4 regions of the Streptococcus sanguinis genome follow, and region 4 is predicted to be linked to each of the others. Evidence: predicted binding sites of a transcription regulator. Region 4 holds the regulator's gene; each other region holds the start of a gene.
The links. Region 4 encodes Rex, which represses fermentation and respiration genes when NADH is low (regulators of the CRP and FNR family bind a similar motif). Its sites were predicted from a motif close to TTGTGAANTANTTCACAA; they were not measured.
Positions count from the first base shown of each region.

Region 1: the regulator Rex is predicted to act here: its motif matches at 2,275-2,292, upstream of FOC72_RS00850 (class II fructose-bisphosphate aldolase).
Region 2: the regulator Rex is predicted to act here: its motif matches at 1,979-1,996, upstream of FOC72_RS07695 (1-propanol dehydrogenase PduQ).
Region 3: the regulator Rex is predicted to act here: its motif matches at 1,594-1,611, upstream of adhP (alcohol dehydrogenase AdhP).

Region 1 covers NZ_CP054570.1:171,762-176,060, reverse strand. Annotated here, with positions in the region: gene FOC72_RS00855 (hypothetical protein) at 1-995, opposite strand, end outside; gene FOC72_RS00850 (class II fructose-bisphosphate aldolase) at 1,349-2,230, opposite strand; tRNA gene FOC72_RS00845 (tRNA-Leu) at 2,408-2,493, opposite strand; gene FOC72_RS00840 (GyrI-like domain-containing protein) at 2,638-3,048, opposite strand; gene pyrG (CTP synthase) at 3,118-4,299, opposite strand, start outside.
Region 2 covers NZ_CP054570.1:1,605,608-1,609,906, reverse strand. Annotated here, with positions in the region: gene cobT (nicotinate-nucleotide--dimethylbenzimidazole phosphoribosyltransferase) at 1-797, shown strand, start outside; gene FOC72_RS07700 (cob(I)yrinic acid a,c-diamide adenosyltransferase) at 810-1,409, shown strand; adenosylcobalamin (AdoCbl) riboswitch at 1,670-1,818, opposite strand; gene FOC72_RS07695 (1-propanol dehydrogenase PduQ) at 2,129-3,271, shown strand; gene FOC72_RS07690 (BMC domain-containing protein) at 3,368-3,712, shown strand; gene FOC72_RS07685 (ANTAR domain-containing response regulator) at 3,737-4,299, shown strand, end outside.
Region 3 covers NZ_CP054570.1:248,240-252,538, forward strand. Annotated here, with positions in the region: gene FOC72_RS01215 (PTS sugar transporter subunit IIB) at 1-80, opposite strand, end outside; gene adhP (alcohol dehydrogenase AdhP) at 541-1,560, opposite strand; gene FOC72_RS01225 (Cof-type HAD-IIB family hydrolase) at 1,778-2,590, opposite strand; gene FOC72_RS01230 (DUF1361 domain-containing protein) at 2,687-3,316, shown strand; gene FOC72_RS01235 (NCS2 family permease) at 3,463-4,299, shown strand, end outside.
Region 4 covers NZ_CP054570.1:897,288-901,586, forward strand. Annotated here, with positions in the region: gene FOC72_RS04440 (class A sortase) at 1-349, shown strand, start outside; gene radC (RadC family protein) at 498-1,181, shown strand; gene FOC72_RS04450 (gamma-glutamyl-gamma-aminobutyrate hydrolase family protein) at 1,255-1,947, opposite strand; gene FOC72_RS04455 (redox-sensing transcriptional repressor Rex) at 1,972-2,619, opposite strand; gene FOC72_RS04460 (DUF4649 family protein) at 2,741-2,962, opposite strand; gene FOC72_RS04465 (DUF1831 domain-containing protein) at 3,079-3,426, opposite strand; gene FOC72_RS04470 (cysteine desulfurase family protein) at 3,428-4,299, opposite strand, start outside.

The DNA.
Region 1 (4,299 bases), 730 kb from region 4:
TTATTCTTGAGTTCCAATATCCATGATAATAGAATAGGTATTAATATCGAACCTGATAAGAATTCTAAAACTGCTGTACTTTCTATATTCATTTTAGCAATTGGATAAATTCTATTGAAAGTAACCAAAAACATTATTGAGAAAACGAAAGACAATCGAAAGAAAAATACAGTAACTTTTCTATCAGACCAGTTAGATATGACTGATATAATTTTTCCACTTAAAATTACAAATTTATACACTATCATTGTAATATAAAAAAGTATACTAATAATAATTCTATAAAAAAAGTAAGTAAGTAATATTATAACATCCAAAGAGATTAATAAGGGTACGAAAAAGAATAAACCATATTTACTATTTTTATTTTTTTCTATAAAACTGATTGAAAAAAATGCTTTTGATTTAGAGTTATCATATAAATACTTAATCCAATTAAATATAGTTTTGGATTTATCCCCCAAAGAGTATCGCACCACTTTAGTAAAGATTTTTAAAAAGACTCGTCCAAATTCGAAAATTAAAATCCCAGTAAACAATAAATATATTATTGAAATGAAAAATAGAAAGATTAGTAAAAGAATGCCAGATATATTACTATTAGGGATAGCGTCAATTTGTTTTATCAAAAATTCTGGAATCCTGTGCAACTCTGTATACGAAATAAAGACAACTATCGATACTATTGATTGCCATTCTGAAAGAGAAAGTACATTACCACTAGGGCTTTTTAAAATTTCCTTAAGCTTTACAGAGGAATGAATATTATCATTTATCCGTTCTAACCAATATAACAAACTTAAACAGGAGACTAAAAAATAATTTTTTATAATTACCTGCCAAAAAATTATTAATACAAAAATTACGATAGCCAAGGACCAAATAATATTCTTTAGCCAAATCTCCCAAGTATTGCTCTTATCCGATACTGAGCTTGCATTATTATCTTTCGGAAAGTACAAAAAAGTTTTACTTAAAATAGGTATGACACCCAAAATGATTCCCCAGTTTAAGAACTGTTTTATGAACATATAATATTGCATTTGTTATTTAATTAACCCTTTACCGAGATTTCTATAATTATACTGAATTAAATTACAATAAGCAAATCTAGGCATTTCTTTTCGTAAATCTGTTTTTTATTGTAACTAACATTTATTTAATATAGCGTCTAAAAAGACTTGTATACAATATTTCTATAATAGTATGCTAATATAATACAGACATTATTTTCTACTGAGAAAACAAAATATGGTATCCCCATTACTCATTATATTAGGTGATAAGCAAAGAAAAAAGGTTTATCCAAATCGGATAAACCCTGTTATATCAAGCATTTACAAGCTTATTAAGCTTTACCTTCTGAACCGAATACGTCGATACGTTCTTCAACTGATGCTTGGATAGCTTTTACACCGTCAGCCAAGAATTTACGTGGGTCGAAGAGTTTCTTCTTGTCGTATTCTGCTTCGTTTGCTTCGTAGTCGCGAGCAAATTTACGAGTTGCGTTAGCGAATGCGATTTGGCATTCAGTGTTAACGTTAACTTTCGCAACACCAAGTTTGATAGCTGCTTGGATTTGGTCATCAGGAATACCTGAACCACCGTGCAATACGATTGGGAAGCCTGGAAGAGCTTCTGTCAATTTCTTCAAGTGGTCAAGGTCAAGACCTTCCCAGTTTGCCGGGTATGGACCGTGGATGTTACCGATACCAGCTGCCAAGAAGTCGATTCCGGTTTCAACCATTGCTTTAGCGTCTTCGATTGGAGCCAATTCACCTTTACCGATGATACCGTCTTCTTCACCACCGATAGTACCAACTTCAGCTTCTACTGAGATACCTTTAGCGTGTGCTTTTTCAACAACGTCTTTAGCCAATTTAAGGTTTTCTTCTACTGGAAGGTGTGAACCATCAAACATGATAGAAGTGTAACCAACTTCAATACACTCAAGTGCATCTTCGTAGTGACCATGGTCCAAGTGAATCGCAACTGGTACAGTGATGCCCATTGATTCTACAAGGTTAGCGATCAAGTTACGAGCAACTTTGTAGCCACCCATGTATTTAGCAGCACCCATTGAAGTTTGGATAAGCACTGGTGCTTTCTTTGCTTCTGCCGCACGCAGGATAGCTTGAGTCCACTCAAGGTTGTTTGTGTTGAATCCACCAACTGCGTAACCATTGTCACGAGCTGCTTGGACAAATTTTTCTGCTGAAACGATTGCCATTCTTATCAGGCCTCCTCTTATTTTTTGTGGTTAAACCACTTACATTGTTTATTTTATCACTTTTTCACTAAAATTGCTAGTTTTTCCTGAAATTTTAAAGAATTGCAGGGAGACACTCAGCCTTTTTAAGCGTCTCTATCGCAAAAAGAAAAAGCTGACCGAAGTCAGCTTACTTGATGCGGAGAGAGGGACTTGAACCCTCACGACCTAAAGCGGTCACAGGATCCTTAGTCCTGCGCGTCTGCCAATTCCGCCATCCCCGCGATTGAGTACCTTACTAGTATAACAGGACAGCTAAGGCTTGTCAAGAAAATTTTTTAGTTTATTTCAAAAAATCAACTTTCTACTCAATCAGTAAAATTGGGAAATCTAAGCGAAAATGAAGCTAAGGCAGGAACACAGAAAACTCAGTGCTGCTGAGTCGCAATAAAGACAGCCACCGTTTGGTCGGGATCGTATTTTTCAAAGTCAATAGTATAATCTCGATGAAGCTCACCTGTTTCTTCTGCCTGCCAAATCCTCTGCCAAGCATGAAGAATCGCTTGAGGATCCTCCTTATCAGCCTCAAATACTTGATAGGTCTGCTCGGATGTGTCAAAATCATAGACTTCCCCATCTGTCAAACGGCAGATAGAGAGACTATAGTCTCCTTTGTAATCACTAGCATAGTCATGATAGACAGCATAAACCGGTTCCCCTTGGGCAAAAGCTTCTTTCACAGCTCCCTCTTGTTCCTGCCAGAGAGCTTGGATTTTTTCTACACAATGCTCATCTTGAAAATTATTAGTACGAATACTAGCTAAAATGTTTAGAAACATCTTCTTCCCTCCTTTTGCTTTCATTATAACATTTCTCTAGAAAAATCGCTTATCCTAGAAAAAGCAGGTCTATCTCTCCGAGCTCTTTTCTACCGCTGCCGTGACAAAGGCTGTATAAAGACCTTCAGGTCGGTTCGGGCGGCTGGAAAGCTCTGGGTGATACTGACAAGCAACGAAGAATTTGTTTTCTGGGATTTCCACTATTTCGACCAAGCGATTGTCTGGTGAAACTCCTGAAAATGTAAATCCGGCTGACTCAAACTGCTCGCGAAAATCATTGTTAAACTCATAGCGATGACGGTGACGGCGCTGCACGACTTCTTGATAGTCGTAAGCCGCTGCTGCCTTAGAGCCACTCTTAAGCTTAGAAGGATAGAGCCCCAATCTCAGCGTTCCACCCAAGTCTTCTACATCAATCTGATCACGCATGAGGTCAATGATTGGATATGGTGTGTCTGGATTAAGCTCCGCTGAGTTGGCATCTGCCAATCCTAGGACATGACGGGCGAATTCGACACAGGTTAACTGCATGCCCAAGCAAATTCCCAACATAGGCACATCCTGCTCACGCGCATATCGGATTGCCTGAATTTTCCCCTCAGTTCCTCTCTGACCAAAGCCGCCCGGAACGATAATCCCATCCGCATTTCCAAGAAGCTCTACGGCGTTTTCGGCTGTTATCTGATTCGCATCAATCCAGTCAATCTTAACTTCCGCATCATTGGCATAGCCGGCATGCTTGAGCGCTTCAACAACTGAAATATAGGCATCTGGCAACTCGACATACTTGCCGACCAGAGCAATATGGACCTGCTTTTTCAGGTTCATCACTTTCTCTACCATGGCTGACCACTCTGTCATATCCGCTGCTGGCACATCCAGCTTCAGATGGTCACAGACGATTTGGTCCATCTTTTGCGCCTGCAAATTGAGAGGAATTTGGTAAAGATGCTCCACATCTAGCGACTCAATGACCGCCTCCGGCGCCACATCACAGAATTGAGCTAGTTTGTTTTTGATATTTTGTCCAGCTGGCTTCTCTGTGCGGATGACCAGCATATTAGGCTGAATCCCCAGACCTCGCAGCTCTTTGACAGAATGCTGAGTCGGCTTGGTCTTCATTTCGCCAGCTGCCTTGAGATAGGGCAGGAGGGTCGTATGGATATACATGACATTGTCTGCTCCGACATCCGCCTTCATCTGACGCAAAGCTTCTAAGAAAGGAAGAGACTCGATGTCGCCCACTGTACC
Region 2 (4,299 bases), 710 kb from region 4:
TAGCAGGGAAGTCAGGCCTGTGCGCTATTTCCAAACATGTAGGTTCAGACATCTGCCTGGTAGACATTGGCTGCAAGAAGGATATCTTTGAGGAAAATAAGGACAAGGTCTGTCATGGGACGCGTAACATGCTCAAGGAGCAGGCCATGACTCGCGAGCAGGCTATAGCGGCAATTCTAGTCGGCTACAAGAAGACAGAGGCCTTGATCAAAGACGGCTATCGTCTCTTTGGAACTGGAGAAATGGGGATTGGCAACACCACCACCTCGGCTGCTGTCATTGCGGCAGTTCTCGGTCTTAAAGCAGAAGATGTCACAGGCTATGGAGCCGGTCTGACTCAGGATATGAAGGCTCATAAAACAGCTGTTATCCAGCAGTGTTTGGATTGTCACGCTCCTTATGGAGATATTCTGGATCTGACAGCTAAGCTTGGCGGGCTGGATATGCTGGCTATGGCAGGCACTCATCTTGCCTGTGCCCGCTATCAGCTGCCTTGTGTAGTGGATGGCCTTATCTCTCTAACGGGGCTTCTGATTGCCCATCAGCTGACTCCTCATGTCTTGGACTATACCTTTGCTTCCCATGCTTCGACGGAGCCTGCTTACAGACTGGTCAGTGACTTTCTAGGACTGGAGCCCATGCTTTTGCTGGACATGCGGCTAGGTGAAGGTTCAGGCTGTCCTTTGGCTTTCTTTCTGCTGGAAAATGCTGTTTATACCATGGAGCACATGCCAACCTTTGCTGAAGGCAGCTTGAAAGAAGAAGATTATGTTGATATTCGCAAAAATGTGACTTAAAGGAGGAAAAATATGCAACTCTATACAAAAACAGGTGACAAGGGCTTGACTAAGCTAGTTGGCGGTCAAAGTGTTGCCAAGGATGCAGAACGAGTTAATGCTTACGGAACCATTGATGAGCTGAACTCTTGGATTGGTTATACCATTACCAAGCTGGACAAGGATGATAAGCTGAGAGATGAGCTGCTCCAGCTGCAGCATTATCTCTTTGACTGTGGTTCAGACCTCTCTACTCCTAAGGGAGTTTACCCTTATAAGGTCGATCAGCAGCTGATTGACTGGATTGAGGAGAGGATTGATACCTACGCAGAAATTCCACCGGCTCTGGAAAGATTTATCCTGCCAGGCGGTGACGAGATTGCTTCCATGATTCATGTGGCTCGGACCATTGCAAGACGGGCAGAGCGCCATATCGTAGGGGCTATGTGGACTACAGAAATTAACAATAATGTCCTGATTTTTGTCAATCGTCTATCAGATTATTTCTTTGCCTTGGCTCGAGTAATCAACTTTACTAAAAACCAAGAAGACATCGCCTATGAAAGAGGTGCTAAGGTCTTCCACAATATCACCAAGGCAGATGTTGAGCGTTGGGCAAGCAAACGCCAGTGACAAAAAGAAACAGAAAAAGTTCTGTCTTTCCAAATTGACTCCTACTGAGTCTTGGAAGGACAGAACTTATTTTAATCTTCTAAAAAAGAAAGCCGCCTATACATCATTGTATCTTCATGCTAAGCTTCGTTGATTAGCACTAGCTTTCCAATTATTGACTCTGCTCCTTTGCAGAAAGACAAGTGAAACCTCATCTTTAGAAAATTAACGTACTTAAACGTAGAGTCAATAATGGAAACTAAGCTAAAATGTTTGTTCCAAACTGACATCACTACCTTACATCGAGGCATGAAATCTACTAAAATTTAAGAATAAAGACCTGACTTAAAGCTGAAAAGCTTATCACAGTGGCGGGACCGCGCTGGATTTGCACCAGACTTCCATATCCTTAAAAGTACTAAAATCAATTTCCTAGTAACTAGATTGTAACACCTTTCACAGGTAATTACAAGGAAAACGAATCAAATTTTAATAAAAATTTAATCCTTCAAACAAGCTTGTTTTTGAAAAGAGAAGCGGCACTAAAAACTTCTTATATTAATGACTTTTTCATTGCCATGAAAGCGCTTTTGTGTTATAATTCAATATAGTACAAAGGGGTACTGAAGATAAATAAGCAATGAAGCTATATGAAAATGCTGTGACGTGTGTAGGGGAACAGTCTTATTTTCATATAGCTTCTTTTTGTTTAAAAATAGATACAACAGAAAGGAGAAAAGATGTATAAGATTTCCTATAAGACTGAATTGCATGTGGGCAAGGGCGCTCTGCAGCAATTAAGCCATTATAAAAACGAGCATATTTTAGTCGTTGCCGATCCTTTTTTGAAGACATCTGGCACGTTGGATGCTATTTTAGCCAACTTTGATGACAGCAATGACATTGTTGTTTTCACAGACATTGTGCCTGATCCGCCAATCGAAACGGTTGTAGCTGGTATCAAGAGTGCAGGAGACAAGCCAATCAGCATTGTGCTTTCTATTGGCGGAGGCTCTGCCATTGATGCTTCCAAGGCTATGTATTATTTTGCCAAGAAGCAGGGTGCCTTCTCAGAGGCTATTCTCATCGCCATTCCTACAACAAGCGGAACTGGATCTGAAGTAACGTCCTTTTCTGTCATCACGGATGCAGAGAGAGGTACCAAATATCCTTTAGTGACCAAAGAAATCCTTCCGGATGTTGCGATCTTAGATGCGGATTTGGTTCTGTCACTTCCTGGTAACATCACGGCTGACACTGGAATGGATGTACTGACCCATGCCATTGAAGCTTATGTATCGACCAAGGCTACGGACTTCTCTGATGCCTTGGCTGAAAAGGCAATCAAGCTGGTCTTTGAATACCTGCCTAAAGCCTACAAAAATGGTCAGGATGTAGAAGCGCGTGAAAAGATGCATGCAGCATCCACTCTGGCAGGTATGGCCTTTAATACAGCTTCTTTGGGTATCAATCACAGTCTGGCACATGCGGCAGGCGCTAAGTTCCATGTGCCTCATGGTCGTTTAAACAGTATTTTAATGCCCCATGTCATTCAGTATAATGCTGGTATCGAATTCAACAATCGGAACCGGCAGGCGACAGACAAGACTGTAGCGAGCCGCTATCAGGATATTGCCAAACTACTGGGATGCAGTGCTTCAAGTCCTGTGTCAGGAGTAAGACAGCTGGTTGAAGCCATCAAGAAACTACAAAGAAAGCTGGAGATGCCAACTTCTCTAAGAGAATATGGTGTGAAAGCAGATGCTTTTGCTCAGTACAAGGTAGAAATTTCAGAAGCTGCTCTGCATGATGGCTGTACTCCGACTAACCCTCGTGTCCCTACGGCAGAAGAGCTGCTTAAAGTATTAGAGAAAGCGTTTTAATCCTCTGAATTGCTGTTATGCCAAAATTATTGTATAATGATTAAGAGCGTGCAGTACACTTCTGAAGGTTTAAAATCATGAAGAAGGTTTACTAAATTGGAAGAAAAACAAAGAATGATACAGGAATACGTTCCTGGGAAACAAGTGACCTTGGCGCACCTTATCGCTAATCCTGATGAAGTCATTTTTGAAAAATTGGGATTGCAGGCAGAAATCAAGAATGCGATTGGAATCTTGACGATCACTCCGAGTGAAGCGGCTATCATTGCGGTTGATATTGCGACCAAGGCTGCAGATGTTCAAATTGGTTTTGTGGATCGTTTCAGCGGCTCTGTCGTGATGACAGGTGACGTTTCTTCTGTTGAGGCAGCTCTCATTGCCGTTTTACAAGGTCTGGAAGAGATTTTAGGCTTCTCCAGCACTGTCGTAACGCGGACATAAAAAATCAAACTGTCGAGGGGAAGTATGAAGGGCAGAATACTAATTGTTGATGATGATCCAATTGTAAGATTAGATATCCGAAATATATTAGAAGAAGCTGATTATGAAGTGGTGGCTGAGGCATCCGATGGCTTTGAGGCTATTGATTTGTGTCAGAAATATCGTTGTGACTTGGTCATGATGGACATCAAGCTTCCGCTTCTGGATGGCCTGACAGCGGGTAAGAAGATACTCGAAGATGCTTTAGCCTACAGTGTGATTCTACTGTCAGCCTACAGTGATGAACACTATGTTCAAAAAGCTAAAACCAATGGAATTAGTGCTTACTTGGTTAAACCTTTGGATGCCAAGTCCTTGGTTCCAATGGTAGAGGTCTGCATTGAGAAGGGCCGTCAGCTTCAGCAGATGTCCAATGAAATGGTCAAGCTGTCTAAAAAAATAGACGATCGGATTGTGATTGAAAAGGCTAAAGGCTTGCTGATGGCTCGTGATCATTTGTCAGAGCCAGAAGCTTTCAAACGCATTCGGACAATTAGTATGCAAAAGAGAGTGCCGATGATTGAGATTGCCAAATTGCTGGTGCTCCA
Region 3 (4,299 bases), 650 kb from region 4:
TCACCGAAAATCATAGAACCTGATTGATGAATACCAGCAGCAAATTCACCGTGGCTAGCAATAATGATTCCGATACTCATTATTGACATTCCTCCTTATAAAATGTTTGACTTAAGTTTTAAGAAAACTTTAAGGCAAGTTTATTATAAAACGTTTTCATGAAAAATGCAAGCGTTTGTTCCTAAAAACGACTTTTTCTTTCAAAAATGTCAGTATTCACTGAATGCCTGATAAATATAGGTATAAGCAAACCATAGCTATAGAAATGTTTTAATAAATTAGGAAAACAGAAAATATAACAGATTAATATATGAAAAAATGTTGAAATAATATGAAAGAGACTTTTGAAATAAAAGAAAAGAATCGTGTTTGAGAAAGTGTTTGTTTATCAAAAAAGAAAGAGGAGGACCAAAGACAAGAATTCGCATCTTATGTCTTTAGCCTCCATCTATAATGGCAAAAGTTTCTAATAATATTAAGTCTGTCTATCATAAGTTTCCAAAAGTTTGGTAAATGTTGGGATTGATATGTTTTAAAGTATTAGTGTGTGAAGTCAAGGACCATACGTCCCTGAATAGTACCCGCTTCCATTTCGTCAAAGACATCCACAGCATCTGAAACAGGGCGCTTTTGAACGACAGGAACCACTAATCCTTCAGCACCAAACTGGAAGGCTTCTTCCAAGTCCTTGCGTGTACCAACGAGGGAACCAATGACTTGGATACCATTTAAAACAGTTTTGACAATGCTGAGGTCCATCATTTCAGATGGCAATCCAACGGCAACTACCCGACCGCCAGCACGAACAGAGTCAACAGCTTGGTTAAAGGCAACTTTAGAAACGGCTGTTACTACGGCAGAATGCGCACCGCCAGTTTTTTCTTGGATAAGAGCAGTGACATCTTCAACTTCATGGCCGTTGATGACGATGTCAGCACCGACTTCTTTGGCCAGAGCGAGCTTGTCATTGTTGATATCAACAGCGACAACATGTGCGTTAAAGACTTTCTTAGCATATTGAACCGCTAGGTTACCCAATCCACCTGCTCCAAAGATAACTGTCCATTGGCCTGGTTGAAGCTGAGCTTCTTTGATAGCCTTGTAGGTCGTTACACCGGCACAAGTGATAGAAGAAGCTTGTGCAGGATCCAGTCCTTCAGGGACTTTGACAGCGTAATCAGCTGTTACGATACATTGCTCTGCCATACCACCATCAACAGAATAACCAGCATTTTTTACTGTACGGCAAAGGGTTTCGCGGCCAGTTGTACAGTATTCACAAGCGCCGCAGCCTTCAAAGAACCATGCAACACTGACGCGGTCTCCGACTTTGAGACTTTTTACATCTGGAGCGATTTCTTTGACAATACCAATACCTTCATGTCCGAGAACGCGGCCCGGTACCTTACCAAAGTCACCATGCGCGACGTGCAAATCCGTATGGCAGACACCGCAGTATTCGATGTCAACGAGAGCTTCCCCTGTTTCAAGAGGACGAAGTTCCTTATTTTCTATGAGTTGGACATTAGTTCCCTCTGGATTTACAACAACTGCTTTCATAAGTAGTTTCCTCCTGTTATTTAGTTTTTAATTATGTTAATTATATCACAAACTCAAACAAATAGCAAACACTTACAAATATGAGCGAAAGTAACCTTTAAAACTATGATACGGCGGATAAGCTCCGATTTTTAAAGCTTTTGAGCATGATTGAGGTCGAGAGAAGACAAAAAAGAAAAGACAAACTCTCGAACAGAGTTTGCCTAATTGTCTACTTTTATAAAAAGAGTTTGTTTAGCTCGTGGGCGACGCCATCTTGGTCGTTAGTCAAAGACAACTGCTGGTCAGCGAAGGGCAGCAGGTCAGTATTGGCATTTTTCATGGCATAGCCAGTACCAGCAAAGGACAGCATCTCAGTATCATTTTGCTCATCGCCAAAGGCAATCAGATTTTTACGATCTACATTGAGAACATTAAGAAGGTACTGAAGGGCAAAGGCCTTATTGACCCCTTTTGGAGCACACTCGAGAATGTTGAGTGGCCCGCCCCAAGAGTTGATAGCAAGTTCATGCTGGTAAAAAGCATTCATTTCCTCTGCCAGAGCATATTTATCAGCTGCTCGTGTCTGCAGGAGAATGGCGTTAGGATTCTCCGTTACCAGATTGGCTTGAAACTGGTTTTCAGGCTTAAAAGCATCGATGCCAAATAGCTTAGGATCAGCAATTTCTTCATTAGGATTGGTGATATAGAATTTATTGCGGTATTCGCCAGCAATGAAATCTGCTTCAATCTCATCCTTGCGCTTAACCATATCCAGCAGAAAGGACTTATCCAGCGTCAGCGATTTTTCAAAGTTCCATTTCTTTTCTGGAATATGAGTCAAAGAGCCGTTGAAGTTAATCATGGGCGTATTAAGCTCTAATTCTTTATAATATTTCAAAGCCATGCGGTAGGGCCGTCCTGTTGTGATGATGACCTTGTGGCCCTTTTGGGAAATTTTTTTGATGGTTTCTTTGGTGAAGTCAGACAGATTGCTGTTAGAATCCAGCAAGGTTCCGTCCAAATCCACAGCGATTACTTTTTTTGTCATGTGAGTCTCTTTTCAGTGATAATACAGACTATTATAACAGAATTCAGTGTAAATAACACGACTTATGTTATAATGGTGCTCTAATCAGTCACAATTATGACACAGCAAGGAGGAGCTTTTCGTATGCGTAAACCGTTCATGATTCATGCTCTTTTTCTAATGATTGCCTTTTTTATCTATATCCAATCTCTAAATGGGGGTCCAACCTATCTCATCTGGAATATGACCTTGGCCTTAATCAGCTATGATGCAGCTGTCTTGACGCTTTTATTCAAGAAGCAGAAGTGGGCTTATCCTCTTCTTTTCCTGTTGTGGTTGCTTTTCTTCCCCAACACTTTCTATATGATTACTGATTTGATTCATATGACTTGGGTGGCAGATGTTCTGAGTAAGCCAAGTGTTTTTCTGCTCTTTTTAGCTTTTGTTTCCAGTATTTTATTCGGGATTTTCTGTGGTATGGAGAGCTGGTATGTCATCAAGGAAGGTTGGAAGCTTAACTGGTATTTGGATCTATTGCTGACGGCAGCTCTGTCGGCTGTGTCCAGTCTGGCTATCTACATAGGACGTTATGATCGCCTCAATAGCTGGGATTTATTACTTCATCCACAGCTGGTTATACAGAAGCTTTTGCAAACTTTGCAGCCTGATCGACTGCCTTTCATTCTTGGTTTTACTTTTTTACAGTTTATGAGTTTGGTATTTCTGATGAGAGATAATAAAAAATAAGAACAGCGAGACATTCATCTTGAAAAAGTGAATGTTTTTTATTATAATTTAAAATATCGTTCGCAAATAAGTAGTTTTAAATTTGTTTTTATTTATTTTTTGAACTAGATATTAGAAATTTTACTCAAAAGGAGATTTATTGAAAAATGGATAAATTTTTCAAACTGACCGAAAAAGGGACAGATGTCCGGACAGAAGTTTTGGCTGGTCTGACGACTTTCTTTGCCATGTCCTACATTTTATTCGTCAATCCGGCTATGTTGGCTCAGACAGGTATGCCCAAGCAGGGTGTCTTTCTAGCTACGATTATCGGGGCTGTTGCAGGTACCTTGATGATGGCCTTCTTTGCCAACCTGCCTTATGCGCAGGCACCGGGCATGGGTCTGAATGCCTTTTTCACTTTTACGGTCGTCTTTGCCTTAGGCTACACTTGGCAGGAAGCCTTGGCTATGGTCTTTATCTGCGGGATTATTTCGCTCATTATCACTTTGACCAAGGTGCGTAAGATGATCATCGAGTCAATTCCAGGCTCCTTGCGAGCAGCTATCTCGGCAGGGATCGGGGTTTTTCTTGCTTATGTAGGTATTAAAAATGCTGGCTTGCTCAAGTTTTCAATCGATCCAGGTAACTATACAGTAGCTGGCAAAGGGGCAGATAAGGCCGCAGCAGCTATTACGGCTAATTCAGGAGCAACTCCTGGTTTGGTAGACTTTAACAATCCAGCGGTCCTAGTAGCCCTGGTCGGTTTGGCCATCACAATCTTCTTTATTGTGAAAAACATCAAGGGTGGTGTTATCCTATCCATTCTAGTCACGACAGTTGTGGCTATTCTGGTTGGCTTGGTTGATTTGTCAGCCATTGACTTTGGGCAGAATAACATTGGTACTGCTGTTAATGAACTGGGGCAGATTTTTGGGGTGGCAGTAGGTCCGAAAGGTCTGGGTGCCCTTTTAGCAGATTCAGCTCGCTGGCCCCAGACATGT
Region 4 (4,299 bases):
GGGGAATTATGCCTTGGCTAGCCACCATGTCTTTGGCATCACAGGGGCTAGTAATATGCTCTTTTCCCCACTGGATCGTGCTAAGGCTGGTATGAAAATCTATATCACCGATAAAGAGCAAGTCTATACTTATGTAATCACCAGTGTTGAAACGGTAACTCCAGATCGAACGGATCTGATTGAGGATACAGAAGGTGTTACAGAGATTACTTTAGTTACTTGTGAGGATGCTGCGGCAACCAACCGGACTATTGTCAAGGGAACATTAGAAGGTTCTGTCGAGTATGATAAGGCTCCTAAGGAAGTTCTTGAATCTTTCAGTAAGTCTTATAACCAAATGCAGATTTAAAGGCGAAAAACATTTCACTCCAAAGGTTAGGAAGAACTCTACTTTTGGAGTGTTTTTTTATCTAAAATTTGTTCTGGACGAAAGATTTTTTGTATCTACTCTTGCTGATTTTTACTCTTTTTCCGAATTATAAGGTAAGGAGGTTTCTATGTATAGCATTTCATTTCAAGATGATATTAGCATGATGCCACGGGAGCGTTTGATGAGAGAAGGGGCTGAAAAACTCAGCAACCAGGAGCTTTTATCAATCTTTCTCAGAACAGGCAACAAAAAAGAAACTGTTTTTCAAGTTTCTCAAAGAATTTTATCATCGCTTTCCAGTTTGAACGATCTTAAGTATTTAACTTTGCAGGAATTGCAGACTATTTCTGGAATCGGTCCGATTAAGGCTGTGGAGCTGCAGGCCATTATCGAATTGGGGCGTCGGATTAACCGAGCAGAGGTTCTGCAGAAAGAACAGATTATGGGCAGTCAAAAATTAGCCCAGAAGATGCAGCAGGAATTGGGAGATATGAGGCAGGAGTGCTTGGTTGCTATTTATCTTAATAGTCAAAATCAAATTCTGCACCAGCAGACTATTTTCATGGGGACGGTAAGCAGAAGCATTGCTGAGCCAAGAGAGATTCTCCACTACGCTCTCAAACATTTGGCGACATCTATCATACTGGTACACAATCATCCATCAGGATCAGTCGTTCCCAGCAGAAACGACGATGAGGTGACCCAGCATATGAAAGAAGCATGTGAGATGATGGGTTTAGTTCTTTTGGATCATTTGATTGTGTCCAAATGCAACTACTATAGCTACCGAGAGGAGACAGATATGATATAATATAATTCGATTTACTTGAGTATAAAAAACTTCTATTCGAGTAGAACAGAAGTTTATCTAGGAATAGAAGCTTTTAAAGAATATTGACAACATAATCAAACAGAGCTAAGTCTCCTTCTCTGGAGCCAAACAAGAACTCTGGATGCCATTGGACGCCAAGGAAAGGACTACCATCAGTAGAAGTGATGGCTTCAATAATCTTATCGCGAGGATCATAGGCGATGACTTCTAGGCCAGTAGCCAAATCCTTGATACTCTGATGGTGGAAGGAGTTGATTTCGGATGCTGGTCCATAGATTTCGTGCAGAATAGAACCATTCTTGGTCACCATGCTTTGGGTTGTGTACTCAGCAGAGCTATCTTGCCAATGATCTTCAATATCTTGATGAAGCGTACCGCCTAAAGCGACATTATAAAGTTGGGTTCCGCGGCAGACAGTGAAGATTGGTTTATTTTGGCGGCGAGCTTCCTTGATTAAAGCTAACTCAAAAATGTCTCGCTTGAGTAAATAATCATCGCTGTCAATGGTTTTCTCTTCACCATAGAATTGAGGGCATACATTTTGACCTCCTGTGATGATTAATTTATCGACAATGGAAACATACTGTTTAGCCATTTCTTCATCACCGATTGGCAAAATCATTGGAATTCCGCCAACTTCTTTGACACCCTCAACGAATCCTGTCGCTGTATAGCTTATATGGATGAAGTGATCGTCTGGGATTTCTCTTTCATTTCCGGTTATTCCAATAATAGGTTTACTCATAGAGTGTTTAATACCTCTTTCAAATTAATAATCATTTTTTCTCATGAAGTAGAGCAAAGTCTGCAGTTCGCTAGTCAGGTCAACATACTGGACGACCACATCCTTAGGCAGGGATAGGTTTACAGGTGAGAAACAGAGAATGCCCTTGACACCAGCCTGAACTAAGATAGATGCGACTTCTTGAGCTTTTACGCTAGGTACAGTTAGGATGGCGGTTTGCACATTTCCTGACTGTATTTTTTCTTTGATTTGGGAAATTCCATAGATAGGAATTCCATCGCTGGTTGTGCTGCCAACTTCTGGATGGTCATCTATGTCAAAAGCCATTACAACCTTCATTTTATTGCGCTCATGAAAACGATAGTGCAGCAGAGCACGTCCCATATTACCAACGCCAACAATCATGACATTGGTAATAGCATTGTCGTTCAAGAGGTCAGCAAAAAAGTTCATCAATTTCTTGACATCGTAACCAAATCCTCTGCGGCCAAGTTCACCGAAATAAGAAAAATCTCGTCTGACAGTAGCAGAGTCAATACCAATGGCTTCTGCAATTTGCTTGGAGTTTGCTTTTTCGATCTTCTCAGCATTAAAACGTTTAAAAATACGATAGTAGAGCGATAGCCTTTTAGCAGTTGCTCGAGGAATTGTAGTATTTTTTTCAGTTTTCACAAAATCACAACCTTTCTAATTCTATTTTATAGGAAGTTTGTGAAAAAATCAACTAATTAAGGATGTTTAATGCACTAAAAAAGAAAATCAGGAATTGCTGGGAATAATAGTGTTTAAAAGCTTAGTCCTGGTAGGGACTAAGGTCTAACTGGTACATCTGGCGGTACAAGTCCCCAATTAGCCCTGCAAAAGGCAGCTGGTGTCCATTATAAGTGATGGAAAGTACTTTGAGCGAGTCAGGAACTGTGACACAGCCAGAGAAGGCGAGAAGAAATTCGTCGAAGTCTTCATAGGTAAGTGTTCGTTTCACCTTATATGAGTCCAAATAGGTCAGTTCAACCATTGTTAATCCTTTCTTTGGGTTCGGTTAGTCTTTTCTTCAAGTGTTCTAAGTAGAAGTCAAGCTCGTTTAAATTTTGAAGATTCAAAACCAAAAAAGCAAAATTGCGAGAATCTTGCTTATTGTGGTGTCTTTTCAAAAATATTTCTTTCAACCAAGCTATCCATCAAGAAATAAAATTCTTGCTGGATAATGTGATGGTCTTCTGATTTGAAAATATTGACCAAGCGCAGGCCTGATTTGTCAGTGATGTTGATTTTGAAACCATTCAACTCTTTATTGACGATGATTTTCAGCAGAAAACCATTTCCGCTGTTGGGAACAGATTCCAGCAGACGTGAGAGTTCATAGTTGCCAACCTTGCTTTCAGCGAATGTATTGTCGCGCAAGGTAAATTTCTTGACATTTGGATGAAGTGAATAGGTATATTCACAGTTTGCTAAGCTAACAGATGTTTGAAAGGCCATCTTATCCTCCTAAAAATTCTTTTAATTTCTTTGTAAATGATTGAATCTCTTGCAGAGTCGTTTGGTCCGAAGTGCTGATCCGAATGGACTCATACAAGCGGTTGGAATCCTTGCCATACATAGCCTGCAAGACATGACTGGGTTGTATAGCTCCGGCTGTACAGGCTGAGCCTGTTGAAATGGAAAAGCCATTTAAATCCATTTGAAGCAGAAGTAGGTCATTCTTTTGATTGGGAAATCCCAAATTGATGACATATGGCAAGCTTGGCTGACTTTCATTTAAGTAATGTTTAATGTCCGATAAGTCAGCAAGTAAGCTGTCTTTTAAGTCTTGCGCATGCGCTAGATTTTCCTCAAGATGTTCCGTGCTATCTGACAGAGCCGCCGCCATACCTGTGATAGAGATTAGATTTTCAGTTCCGGCCCGGTGTTTTTCTTCCTGGTCGCCACCGTGCATGAAATTGTCAAAATCCATCTTCTTGGCATAAAGGAAGCCAACGCCTTTGGGACCATGAAACTTATGCGCTGAAGCAGAGAGAAAGTCAATCCTTAGCTCGTCAGGGTAGATGGGAAGTTTACCAATTGCTTGGACAGCATCAACGTGAAAAGCAGCAGGATGTTCTTGTAGTAATTCACCAATTTCCTTAATGGGGAGCATGGCACCCGTCTCGTTATTAACTGCCATGACGGACACAAGAATAGTGTCAGGTCTAAGAGCCTTCTTAATATCCTCCGCTCGAATCTGACCATCTACCGGCTGAACAAAAGTAGCTTCGAAGCCGAATTTATCTACTAGGTATTCCACCACTTCTAAGACAGCATGGTGTTCAATAGCAGTGGTGACAATATGCTTTCCTCGGTTTTGGTGACGAA